Regions from separate parts of the Oerskovia sp. PE-21s genome, predicted to be linked through region 2. Evidence: predicted binding sites of a transcription regulator. Region 2 holds the regulator's gene; the other holds the start of a gene.

Region 1 (5,478 bases), on a different contig from region 2:
TGTGGGCGTCGTGCGGTTCCCAGACCTGCTCGCGCGCATGCACGCCGCGACCAAGCCGCAGGTGCTGGGCCTGATCCTCGTGCTGATCGCGCTCGGGCTGCGGCTGCGGAGCTGGTCGGCCGTGGGCATGCTCGTGCTCGTCGTGATCTTCCAGCTCATGACGTCGCCCGTCGCCGCGCACATGGTGGGCCGTGCGGGCTACCGGACCGGGAAGGTCCGCCCCGACCTGCTCGTGCTCGACGACCTCACGGCGGACCAGGAGGCGGCGGACCGCGAGAAGGACGTCGCGGACCGCGAGAAGGCGGACGGCAAGGGGCCCGCCGAGGGTGACGCCGGAACCCTCCGAGGGTGACGGCCGCGCCCGCCGAGGGCGATGCGTCCCCGCGCGTGGCGACGGGTCCGGTGATAGACCCGCTACATGACCTCGTCGCCCCGTGCGCAGCCCCCCACGCGGCCTGTGGCCGACAGCCCGCGCGTCGTGAAGACCGAGGAGCACGCCGAGAGCGCGCTCACGGTGATCGTCGCGTTCGGCGCGAACCTCCTCATCGCGGTCGCGAAGTCGGCCGCCGCGGTGCTCACCGGCTCGGCCTCCATGGTCGCCGAGGCCGTGCACTCGTGGGCCGACACGGGCAACGAGGTGTTCCTGCTGCTCGCGAACAAGCGGTCGCGCAAGCCCGCTGACCACGACCACCCGCTGGGGTTCGGGCGCGAGGCGTACGTGTGGTCGATGTTCGCGGCGCTCGGGCTGTTCGCGGTGGGTGCGGGCGTCTCGATCACGCACGGCATCCAGGAGCTCGTCCACCCCGAGCCCGCGGACGACTTCGGGATCGCGTACGCGGTGCTCGGCGTCGCGTTCGTCCTCGAGGGGGTCTCGTTCCTCCAGGCGAACCGGCAGGCCCGCAAGGAGGCGAAGAAGGCCGAGCGCGACCTGCTCCAGCACGTCCTGGTCACCTCCGACCCGACGCTGCGGGCCGTGTTCGCCGAGGACGCCGCAGCGCTCATGGGCCTCGTGGTGGCCTTCGTCGGCATCTTCCTGCACCAGGTCACGGGGTCGCCCGTGCCCGACGCGATCGGCTCGATCGTCGTCGGCCTGATCCTCGGTGTCATCTCGTGGATCCTCATCGACCGCAACCGGCGCTTCCTCGTGGGCGAGCCCGCGGGGGTCGGGACACGTGACGCGGTGCTCCGCGAGCTGCTCGCCGACCCCGAGGTCGACCGGGTCACGTACCTGCGCCTCGAGTTCGTCGGGCCGCGGTCGCTGTACCTGGTCGCGAGCGTCGACCTCGTGGGGGACGACGACGAGCACGTGGTCGCCGAGCGCATCGACGCGCTCGAGCGCCGGGCGACCGCGGCGCCCGTGATCGCGGGGGCCGTGATCTCGGTGTCACCGGCGAGCGAGCCGTCCCTGGTGCCGTCGGTGTCGTCGGCCCCAGCGGTCCCGTAGGGCGGCGCGCGTCGCTCTTCGGCGCCGGGCAGGTCAGCCCGGCAGCCGCTCGTCGAGCCACGCGAAGACCTCGTCGAGGAACGCCGTCCGGGCCGGCTCGGGGGACAGCACGAGGTCGTGCGCGCCGCCCTCGACCTCGACGAGCGTCACGTCGTCGCCCAGCCCGGGCGCTCGGTCCTTGATGTGCTGGACGTCGAGCACGCTGTCGGTCGTGACGACCTCGGGGTGCCAGCCCTTGTTCGGCCCGGACCGTGTCGAGGTCAGGACGAGCACGGGGCACTGGACGTGCAGCCCGCGCGCGACCTGCGCGTGCCCGCGCCGGATCTCGCGCAGCCAGCCGGCCCGGACGGGGAAGCCCTCGTGCGGCTTCCAGCCGAGCTCGTAGGTCCACTCGCCGCCGGTCCCGGTGTGCAGGGCCTGCCCGTAGGCGTCGTCGAGCGCGCCCACCACGAGCCGCGGGGCGAAGCGCCCGACGACGTCGATCACCCGGGTGGAGATCACACGGTCGAACCAGGACGAGTTGAGGTCGAACCACGGGCTGTTGAGGACGAGCGCAGCCACCTTGCCGGGGCGGGCGTTGGCCCACAGGCTCGTGACGAGGCCACCCGTCGAGTGTCCGACGACCACGAGCTCGTCGTGCCCCTCGGCCCGGATCACGGCGGCTGCCGCGTCGAGGTCCTGGGCGTAGAGGCTCAGGTCGTCGACCATGTTGGGGTCCTTGCCGGCCTCGGTCCAGTGCGCGAGCGACCGGCCGTACCCGCGCAGGTCGACCGCGTAGAACGCGTAGCCGTGCTCCTCGAAGGCGTCGCCCAGGTGGGTCTGGAAGAAGTAGTCGACGAACCCGTGGACGTACAGCACGGCCCGACGGCGTCGCGCGCCCTCCGGGCTCGTCGCCTTGCGGACGAGCGTGGCCGTGTCGCCACCGGGGAGGTCGAGCGTGCGGGCGACCCAGTCGGGTCCGAGGACGTCCTGCTGCCAGCCGTGCGTCATGGTGCTGCCCTTCGCGCGCGGACTCGGGCGGTGCCGCGGTGCCGCCATTGTCCACTGCGGGGGCGGGCCTGTCAGAGCGAGCGTGATCCCTGGGCGTCGCTCGCCCTGACCGGACGTGCTGTGGCTCAGGCGGGCGGGGCGAGGCCTGTCGGGGGCGACGGCGGGACCGCGGGAGCCGGGGGTGCTGCGGGCGGGGCGGGGCGGACGTCCTCCCGAAGGCGGGTCGACTCGTCCATCTCCGAGTCGTCCACCTGCTCGGTCCCGGGGTCGGTGACCTGCGCGGTCCACGTCTGGGCGGCCGCGACGGGGGCGCCGGACGAGGCGGCCGGGGCGGGCGGGGCGGGCGGGGCGCTCGGCGGGCCGTACGGGTGCGCGGCGCCCTGGGGCGGGGCCGGTGGCTGCGCGGGGTACGCCTGGTACGGCGGCTGGCCGCTCGGGACCACGTGGGGCTGGGCGGGCGGGACGGCGTGGCCCGGGTACCCGTTCGGCGCGGGCTGGCCCGGGTAACCGGCCGGCGCCTGCCCCGGGTACCCGTCGACCGGTGCGCCGTACCCGTAGGGCTGCGGCGCGGGCACCTTCTTGGGGCGCAGCAGGAGCCACGCGACGACGCCGATCACGACGAGACCGACCAGGACGACGGCGAGGACGAGCAGGAGCAGGATGCTCATCGCGGGCCACCGTCCGGCGCCGTGGTGCGGTCGGTGTGGTCCGGTGCGATGGTGGCAGGAGGTTCGAGCCGTCGTGTCTTCACGCCCCACAGCATCCCGTGGATCGACGTCGGTGAGAAGGGGGTGCCACCCGTTGGTACCCGGACCTGACGCCGCACGGCTGACATGACGGACAGAGTTGAGTGGAATAGGCTCAAGTCAGGCCCTGTTGTTCCAGGTAGACCCAGACCCTGAAGTATCCGGAGACCCCATGGACACCAAGTTCACCACCATGTCCCAGCAGGCCATCGGCGAGGCCATCCAGACCGCCTCGGCCGCCGGCAACCCCCAGCTCGAACCCGTCCACCTCCTCGCCGCGCTCCTCACGCAGGAGGGGGGAGTCGCCGTCGGGCTGCTCGACGCCGTGGGCGCGAACGCCCAGGCCATCGGCCAGAAGGTGCGCGCGGCCCTCGTCGCGCTGCCCACCGCGAGCGGCTCGGCCGTCGCCCAGCCCACCGCGTCGCGCAGCACGTCCGCCGCGCTCGACCTGGCCTCGAAGGAGGCCCAGGGCATGGGGGACGAGTACGTCTCGACCGAGCACCTGCTCATCGGGATCGCCGCGGGCTCCTCGCCCGCCGCGCAGATCCTCGGCGACGCCGGGGCGAGCGCCGACGCGCTGCGCTCCGCGCTGCCCGCGGTCCGTGGCTCGGGCCGCGTGACGAGCCCCAACCCCGAGGGGACCTACAAGGCGCTCGAGCAGTACGGCCAGGACCTCACCGCGGCCGCGGCCGAGGGCAAGCTCGACCCCGTGATCGGGCGCGACTCGGAGATCCGCCGCGTCGTGCAGGTCCTCTCGCGCCGCACCAAGAACAACCCCGTCCTGATCGGTGAGCCCGGCGTCGGCAAGACGGCCGTCGTCGAGGGGCTCGCCCAGCGCATCGTCGCGGGCGACGTCCCCGACTCGCTCAAGGGCAAGAAGCTCATCTCGCTCGACCTCGCGGCCATGGTCGCGGGAGCCAAGTACCGCGGCGAGTTCGAGGAGCGCCTCAAGGCCGTCCTGGAGGAGATCAAGTCCTCCGACGGCGAGGTCGTGACGTTCATCGACGAGCTCCACACGGTCGTCGGTGCGGGTGCGGGCGGCGAGGGCGCCATGGACGCGGGCAACATGCTCAAGCCCATGCTCGCCCGCGGCGAGCTGCGCCTGGTCGGTGCGACGACCCTCGACGAGTACCGCGAGCACATCGAGAAGGACCCCGCCCTCGAGCGCCGTTTCCAGCAGGTCTTCGTGGGCGAGCCCTCGGTCGAGGACACGGTCGCGATCCTGCGCGGTCTCAAGGAGCGCTACGAGGCGCACCACAAGGTGACGATCGCCGACTCGGCGCTCGTGGCCGCCGCCGCGCTGTCCGACCGCTACATCACGGGCCGCCAGCTCCCCGACAAGGCGATCGACCTGGTCGACGAGGCTGCGTCGCGCCTGCGCATGGAGCTCGACTCCTCGCCCATCGAGATCGACGAGCTCCAGCGCGCCGTCACGCGCCTGGAGATGGAGGAGGTCGTGCTCTCCGAGTCCGACGACCCCGCCTCGCGCGAGCGCCTCGAGAAGCTGCGCGCCGACCTCGCGGACCGTCGCGAGGAGCTGTCCGCGCTGACCGCGCGCTGGGACGCCGAGAAGGCGGGCCACAACCGCGTCGGCGACCTGCGCGCCAAGCTCGACGAGCTGCGCGTCCAGGTCGAGCGGGCCATCCGTGAGGGTGACCTCGAGACCGCGGGCCGCATCCAGTACGGCGAGATCCCGCAGCTCCAGGAGCAGCTCCAGGCCGCCGAGCAGGAGGAGGCGTCGATCGACAGCGACGAGTCCGCCACCGCGCCGCAGGCCCCCATGATCGCCGACAAGGTCGGCGCGGACGAGATCGCCGAGGTCGTCTCCGCGTGGACCGGCATCCCCGCGGGCCGCATGCTCCAGGGCGAGTCCGAGAAGCTCCTCCACATGGAGGACGTGATCGGCAAGCGACTGATCGGCCAGAAGGCAGCGGTCGCGGCGGTCTCGGACGCCGTACGGCGTTCTCGTGCGGGCGTCGCCGACCCCGACCGCCCCACGGGCTCGTTCCTGTTCCTCGGCCCCACGGGCGTCGGCAAGACCGAGCTCGCGAAGGCGCTCGCTGACTTCCTGTTCGACGACGAGCGCGCCATGGTGCGCATCGACATGTCGGAGTACAGCGAGAAGCACAGCGTCGCACGCCTGGTCGGTGCCCCTCCGGGGTACGTCGGCTACGAGGAGGGCGGCCAGCTCACCGAGGCCGTGCGGCGCAGGCCGTACTCGGTCGTGCTGCTCGACGAGGTCGAGAAGGCGCACCCCGAGGTGTTCGACATCCTGCTGCAGGTGCTCGACGACGGCCG
Region 2 (5,478 bases):
CCAAGGATGCCGACGACGCCGCGATCAAGAAGGCGTACCGCAAGCTGGCCCGCACGTATCACCCCGACCAGAACCAGGGTGACGCGAAGGCCGAGGCGAAGTTCAAGGAGATCGGCGAGGCCTACGCGGTCCTGTCCGACGCCGAGCAGCGCCAGCAGTACGACGCGATCCGTGCCATGGCCGGCGGGGGCGCCCGCTTCTCCGCAGGAGCCGGCGGACCCGCCAGCGGTTCCGGCGGGTTCGAGGACATCTTCGGCGGCATGTTCGGAGGCGGCGGCGGGGGAGGCCGTGTCCGGTACTCCACGCAGAGCGGCGGTGGCGGCGGCTTCGAGGACATCCTCGGGTCGATGTTCGGCGGCGGGGGAGGCCAGACCGGCTTCCGCCCCAACGCCGGGTACCAGCGCCCGCAGGCGGGCGCCGACGTGCACTCGTCGGCCACGCTCGGGTTCCGGCCCGCGGTCGAGGGCTCGACCGTCAACGTCACGACCGAGGGCCGCACCATCACGGCCCGTATCCCGGCAGGCGTCCGCGACGGCCAGAAGATCCGGCTGCGCGGCAAGGGACGCCCCGGCGTCGCGGGCGGCGCCCCCGGCGACCTGGTCATCACGGTGCACGTCACGCCGCACCCCGTGTTCTCGGTCGACGAGAAGCACAACCTGCGCCTGACCGTCCCCGTGACGTTCGCGGAGGCCGCGCTCGGCGCGACCATCGAAGTCCCGACGCTCGACGGCAAGCCCGTCAAGGTCAAGGTCCCCGCGGGCACGCCGTCGGGACGCACGCTGCGCGTCAAGGGCAAGGGCGTCAAGACGGCCAAGGCGACGGGCGACCTGCTCGTCACGATCCAGGTCGTCGTGCCGCAGAAGCTCTCGAAGGCCGCCAAGGAGGCCGTCGAGGCGCTCGCCGCCGCGACCGACGGCGAGAGCACCGACGTGCGCGCCGACCTGTTCGGGCGCGCGGCAGAGTAGAGCCGACAGGCACCCGGCAGGACGGTTCCGCAGCACCAGCGAGAGGAGGCACGGTATGGCCAGGAACGAGGCTCCCACGGGGAGCGAGATCCCGTTCAACGCGTACGACGACGCCCCCGTGCTCGCCATCTCGCAGGCCGCGACGCTCGCCGGGATGCACCCGCAGACCCTGCGCCAGTACGACCGCCTGGGACTCGTGACCCCGCGCCGCACCATGGGGCGCGGACGCCGCTACTCCCAGCGGGACGTCGCCAAGCTCCTCGAGGTCCAGCGGCTCTCCCAGGAGGAGGGCATCAACCTCGCGGGCATCCGTCGCATCCTCACGCTCGAGGAGCAGGTGAGCCGGCTCGAGTCCCGGCTCGACGCCCTCTCCGCCCAGCTCGAAGGAGGGCGCGTGTTCGCCGCCGGGGTGAGCGGCGACGTCGTCATGGTGCCGCGCGGGCGGCGGGTGCGCCGCTCGGCGGGGGAGCGGACGGTGGACGCCGGTCGCGGCGGCCAGGTCGTCGAGACCGGCGAGGCACGGGCGCTCGTCCTGTGGCGACCCGGCCGGGGCTCCTGACCTGCGCAGTGGCGTTCGCGCGTCCCGGCAGGAATTCCCGCAGCGCAATTACGTGCGGTCTGCATGACGTAAAAATGGCGGAATTCCGCCGAAGTGAGTGAGGCCTTGCTTGCTATACACAGGCTGCGCGAAGGAATACCGTGAGGGAAAAGCACGGTAGAACGCCCCGCCCTTCGAGCAAGGAGAAGTCCATGAGCAGCCTGATGGAGATGCCCCAGGTCGTCGAGTGTTCGATCGACGGCTGCGGATACAACCACGAGCACGGCTGCCACGCCGGCGCCGTGACGATCGCCGCGCACGGCAGCGAGGCCGAGTGCGCCACGTTCATCCCCCTCACCGCCAAGGGCGGCCTCGAGAAGGTCATCGCACACGTCGGTGCCTGCCAGCGCGGCGAGTGCTCGCACAACGAGTCGCTCGAGTGCAACGCCTCCTCGATCCGCGTCGGGGCCGGCCCGCAGGGCGCCGACCACGCGGACTGCCTGACCTACAGCCCCCGCTGACCCTCGCGTCCTCCCCCCCCCGACGCGATTCCTCCACGACGCCCCGCTCGTCCCTCGCCGGACGACGGGGCGTCGTGGCGTGCGGTGGGACTTGCCGGGCGGTCTGAGCGCCCGACGACCGGGGGGCGAGAGAAGGCCGGGGAGCGCCCTAGCGGGAGAGGTCGTGGAGCATCTTCGCCGCGTCGGCATGCTGCGCGGGAAGGGGCTCGACCCAGATGCGGGGCGGGCGCCGGAGGATCGCGGTCACGCCGAACGTGAGCGCGATGCGTTCGATCCTGTGCCGGAGCTCCGCGCGGACCGGGCCGACGTCGGCCGTGCGAGCGCAGAGCGCCGCGTAGATCCCGCCGCCGAGCGTCGCGACCGGGTGCCCGAGGCCGAACGTCTCGGTCAGCACCTTGCCCATGGCTGCCGCGCGGGCGACCTTCTGCCAGCCGTCGATGCGTTCGACCGCGACGTCCACCAGGACGAGGCAGTGCGTCGCGGAGGCCGGGGTCCCCAGGCGGTCGGCCTGGCCGTACGTCTCCTGGAGGCGCTGGACGAGGTAGGGGACCGTGACGAGCCCCGATCGAGGATCGGTCGTGGGCGGCGCGCCGGGGATCACCTCGTTGCCCACGGCCCACCCGGTGCTGACTGCCCGCAGCACGCGAAGGTCGGGAGCGGTGCCCCAGAGGTCGAACAAGCAGGTCAGGTCGTCGATCGTCTCGCCGATGCTGATCCCGTCACGGCCGCGGGCCTCACCGAGCCGCTCGGCCGCAGCGGCCGGGCAGCGGGAGTCCGTGAGCGCCTCGACGAGCGCCTCGACGGCAGGGTGGTACCAGTCGCCTGGCCGCAGCCAGACGCTGTTCGTGCTGGCCGCCTGCCACTCGTCGAGCAGCGAGGCGACGGCTGGCTCGGGGTAGCCAGGTCGTAGGTCCATACCTATGAGACGTGTGAGGCCCGTGCTCATGACGCGACAGCGGCGTCCTGATTCTCTTTCATCCACTCGACACACCGACGGACATGCAGCACATTCCGTCGGTTCTGTCATCCTGACAGACGGACAAGACGGGCGAAACCGCGTTGAGACGTAGATAACACCACCAGTTTTCCCGTCTAGGATGATCGGGAGAGCCTTACCTGACGAGGTGAGGCGGAGTCAGAGGCGGTAGGGCATGACGCAGGTCGACACGTCGAGGGACGACGCCCCGACGAGCGATGCCGAGCTGATCACCGCTGTACGCGCGGGAGACTACGCGGCATTCGGTGCGCTGTACGAGCGGCATGCCGCCGCGGCACGCACGGTGGCTCGCCAGTACGTGCGCTCGGGCTCGGACGCCGACGACATGGTGTCGGAAGCCTTCGCGAAGGTCCTCGGCATCCTGCAGTCCGGTGGCGGACCCGACGTGACGTTCCGCGCCTACCTCTTCACCGTCGTCCGGCGCCTGTCCTACGACCTGTCGAGCGCGGGCCGACGCACGCAGCCCACCGACGACATCGAGACGTTCGAGAGCGCGTTCGGACCCATGGCGTCGACCGAGGACCCCACGCTCCTGGGATTCGAACGATCCGTCGTGACCAAGGCCTACCAAGGTCTGCCCGAGCGGTGGCAGGCCGTGCTCTGGTACACCGAGGTCGAGGAGATGAACCCGGCCCAGATCGCACCGCTGCTCGGCCTCACGGCCAACGGTGTCTCGGCGCTCGCCTACCGGGCCCGCGAAGGGCTGCGCCAGGCATACCTCCAGCAGCACCTCACGGGCGCGAGCAGCGCCGGGTGCGAGAACGTCAACCCGCTGCTCGGGTCCTACGTCCGCGGCGGTCTGGCCAAGCGGGAGACCGCCAAGGTCGACGCCCACCTCGAGGAGTGCGGTGAGTGCCGCGCGCTCGTGCTCGAGCTCGGCGACGTCTCGCACGGCATGCGCGCCGTCATCGCCCCCCTGGTCTTCGGGGCGGCAGGGCTGGGCCTGGTCGGGACGGCTCTCCCGCTCACCGGAGGTGCCGCGGTCGGCGCAGGCGCCGCAGGAGCCACGGGCGCGGCCGGTGGTGGCGCGAGCGGCGGTGCCGGCAGCGGCGCAGCGGGGGCCTCCGGTTCTGGCGCCGCTGGTTCCGGGGCCGCAGCGGGCAGCAGCGGTGCGGCTGCCGGGACCGGCGCCGTGGGTGGCGGAGCCGCAGGAACCGGCGCCATGGGTGGCGCGGCGGCGGCCGGTGCGGCTGCCACGAGCGGCGGGCTGGGCGCAGCCGCAGCCGTCGGCGCGAGCGCCGCGGTCGGCACGGGTGCTGCGGCCGCGGCCGGTGCGACCGGCGTGGCGGCCTTCATCGCCGCGTCCCCCTTGATCGCCGCAGCCGTCGGCGTCGTCGCCGTCGCGGCCGTGGGAGCCGGCGTCGTCGCGGTGTCCGGGGGCTTCTCGTCCGACCCGCCCCCGAGCGCCGGGGCCAGCCCCGACCCGTCGCAGAGCCCGTCCGGCTCGCCCTCGGACTCTCCCACGGGCACCCCGAAGAGCGAGGCCCTGCCCGCCCCGGGGACCGATCCCACGTCACCGGCGAACACGACGCCGCTCGACGCCGCGCCCGCCGAGGCCTCGAACCCCGCTGAGCCTGCCTCGAACGGGAGCGGCTCGGGGGCTGCGGGCTCCGGGCAGACCGGTACGACGCCCCTCACGCCGCCGAGCGTCCCGTTGACGCCGGCCGACCCGTTCCCGGGCGCTCCGGACCCCGTCCTGCCCGTGACCCCCGCCGCGCCGGCCTCCCTCGACCTGGCCTTCTCCCCGCTCACCCTCGCTGCCCGTGCCCCGCAGGACCTGTCCCTCACGGCGTCGAACTCGGGTGGCACGTCGGCCGAGGAGGTCGTGGTCGACGTCCTGCTCCCGCCGAACGTCTCGGTCGTGACGTCCGCGGTCACCGCGGGCAGGGGCGTCGTCCCGGCGATCCGGCTCGCCGCGCTGCCGTGCGGCCCGGCGACTGCGCAGGACGGCGGGTCGTCGCTCGTCACGTGCTCGGTCGGGGTGCTCGCTCCCGGGGAGAAGAAGGACCTCGTCATCACCGTCCAGGCCTCGCGCGGCGGGAGCTACACGTTCGGAGGTGCCGTGCACGGCAAGGGCCTGAGCCCGGTGAAGACGACGTACGCCCCGGCCCCCGTGCCGTCGTACGGCGCCGAGATCGACCTGACGACGCCCGTCGTGGGAGACCTCCTCAACCCGGGAGCGACCGCGGTCCGCCTCACGGCCCACAACTCCGGCGACGTCGACGCCCAGGGGGTGAGGTTCTCCCTGGGCAACCTGCCCGACGGCGTGGCCGCCAAGCCGCTGACCGGTGGCTGGGCCTGCACGCCGACCGGCGGATCGCTGACGTGCGCGAACGACGCCGCAGCGCTCCAGGCTCCTGACGCGAACCAGAACGGCGGCCCTCCCGTGTCGCTCGACGTCCAGCTGCTCGCGGGCGACGGCGTGAAGCAGTCCACGACGGGCCTGACGTTCTCCGC

Evidence for each region. Region 2 encodes HspR, which represses chaperone genes until heat shock. Its sites were predicted from a motif close to AAGTTGAGTCNNNNNGACTCAACTT; they were not measured.
Region 1: the regulator HspR is predicted to act here: its motif matches at 3,278-3,302, upstream of clpB (ATP-dependent chaperone ClpB).

The regions. Positions count from the first base shown of each region.
Region 1 is NZ_JBUXJM010000004.1:363,489-368,966, forward strand. Features, by position in the region: gene mnhG (monovalent cation/H(+) antiporter subunit G) at 1-352, shown strand, start outside; gene ACZDYF_RS10390 (cation diffusion facilitator family transporter) at 419-1,444, shown strand; gene ACZDYF_RS10395 (alpha/beta hydrolase) at 1,478-2,434, opposite strand; gene ACZDYF_RS10400 (hypothetical protein) at 2,560-3,102, opposite strand; gene clpB (ATP-dependent chaperone ClpB) at 3,353-5,478, shown strand, end outside.
Region 2 is NZ_JBUXJM010000007.1:90,290-95,767, reverse strand. Features, by position in the region: gene ACZDYF_RS14300 (DnaJ C-terminal domain-containing protein) at 1-965, shown strand, start outside; gene ACZDYF_RS14295 (heat shock protein transcriptional repressor HspR) at 1,021-1,524, shown strand; gene ACZDYF_RS14290 (DUF1540 domain-containing protein) at 1,716-2,024, shown strand; gene ACZDYF_RS14285 (hypothetical protein) at 2,173-2,940, opposite strand; gene ACZDYF_RS14280 (sigma-70 family RNA polymerase sigma factor) at 3,176-5,478, shown strand, end outside.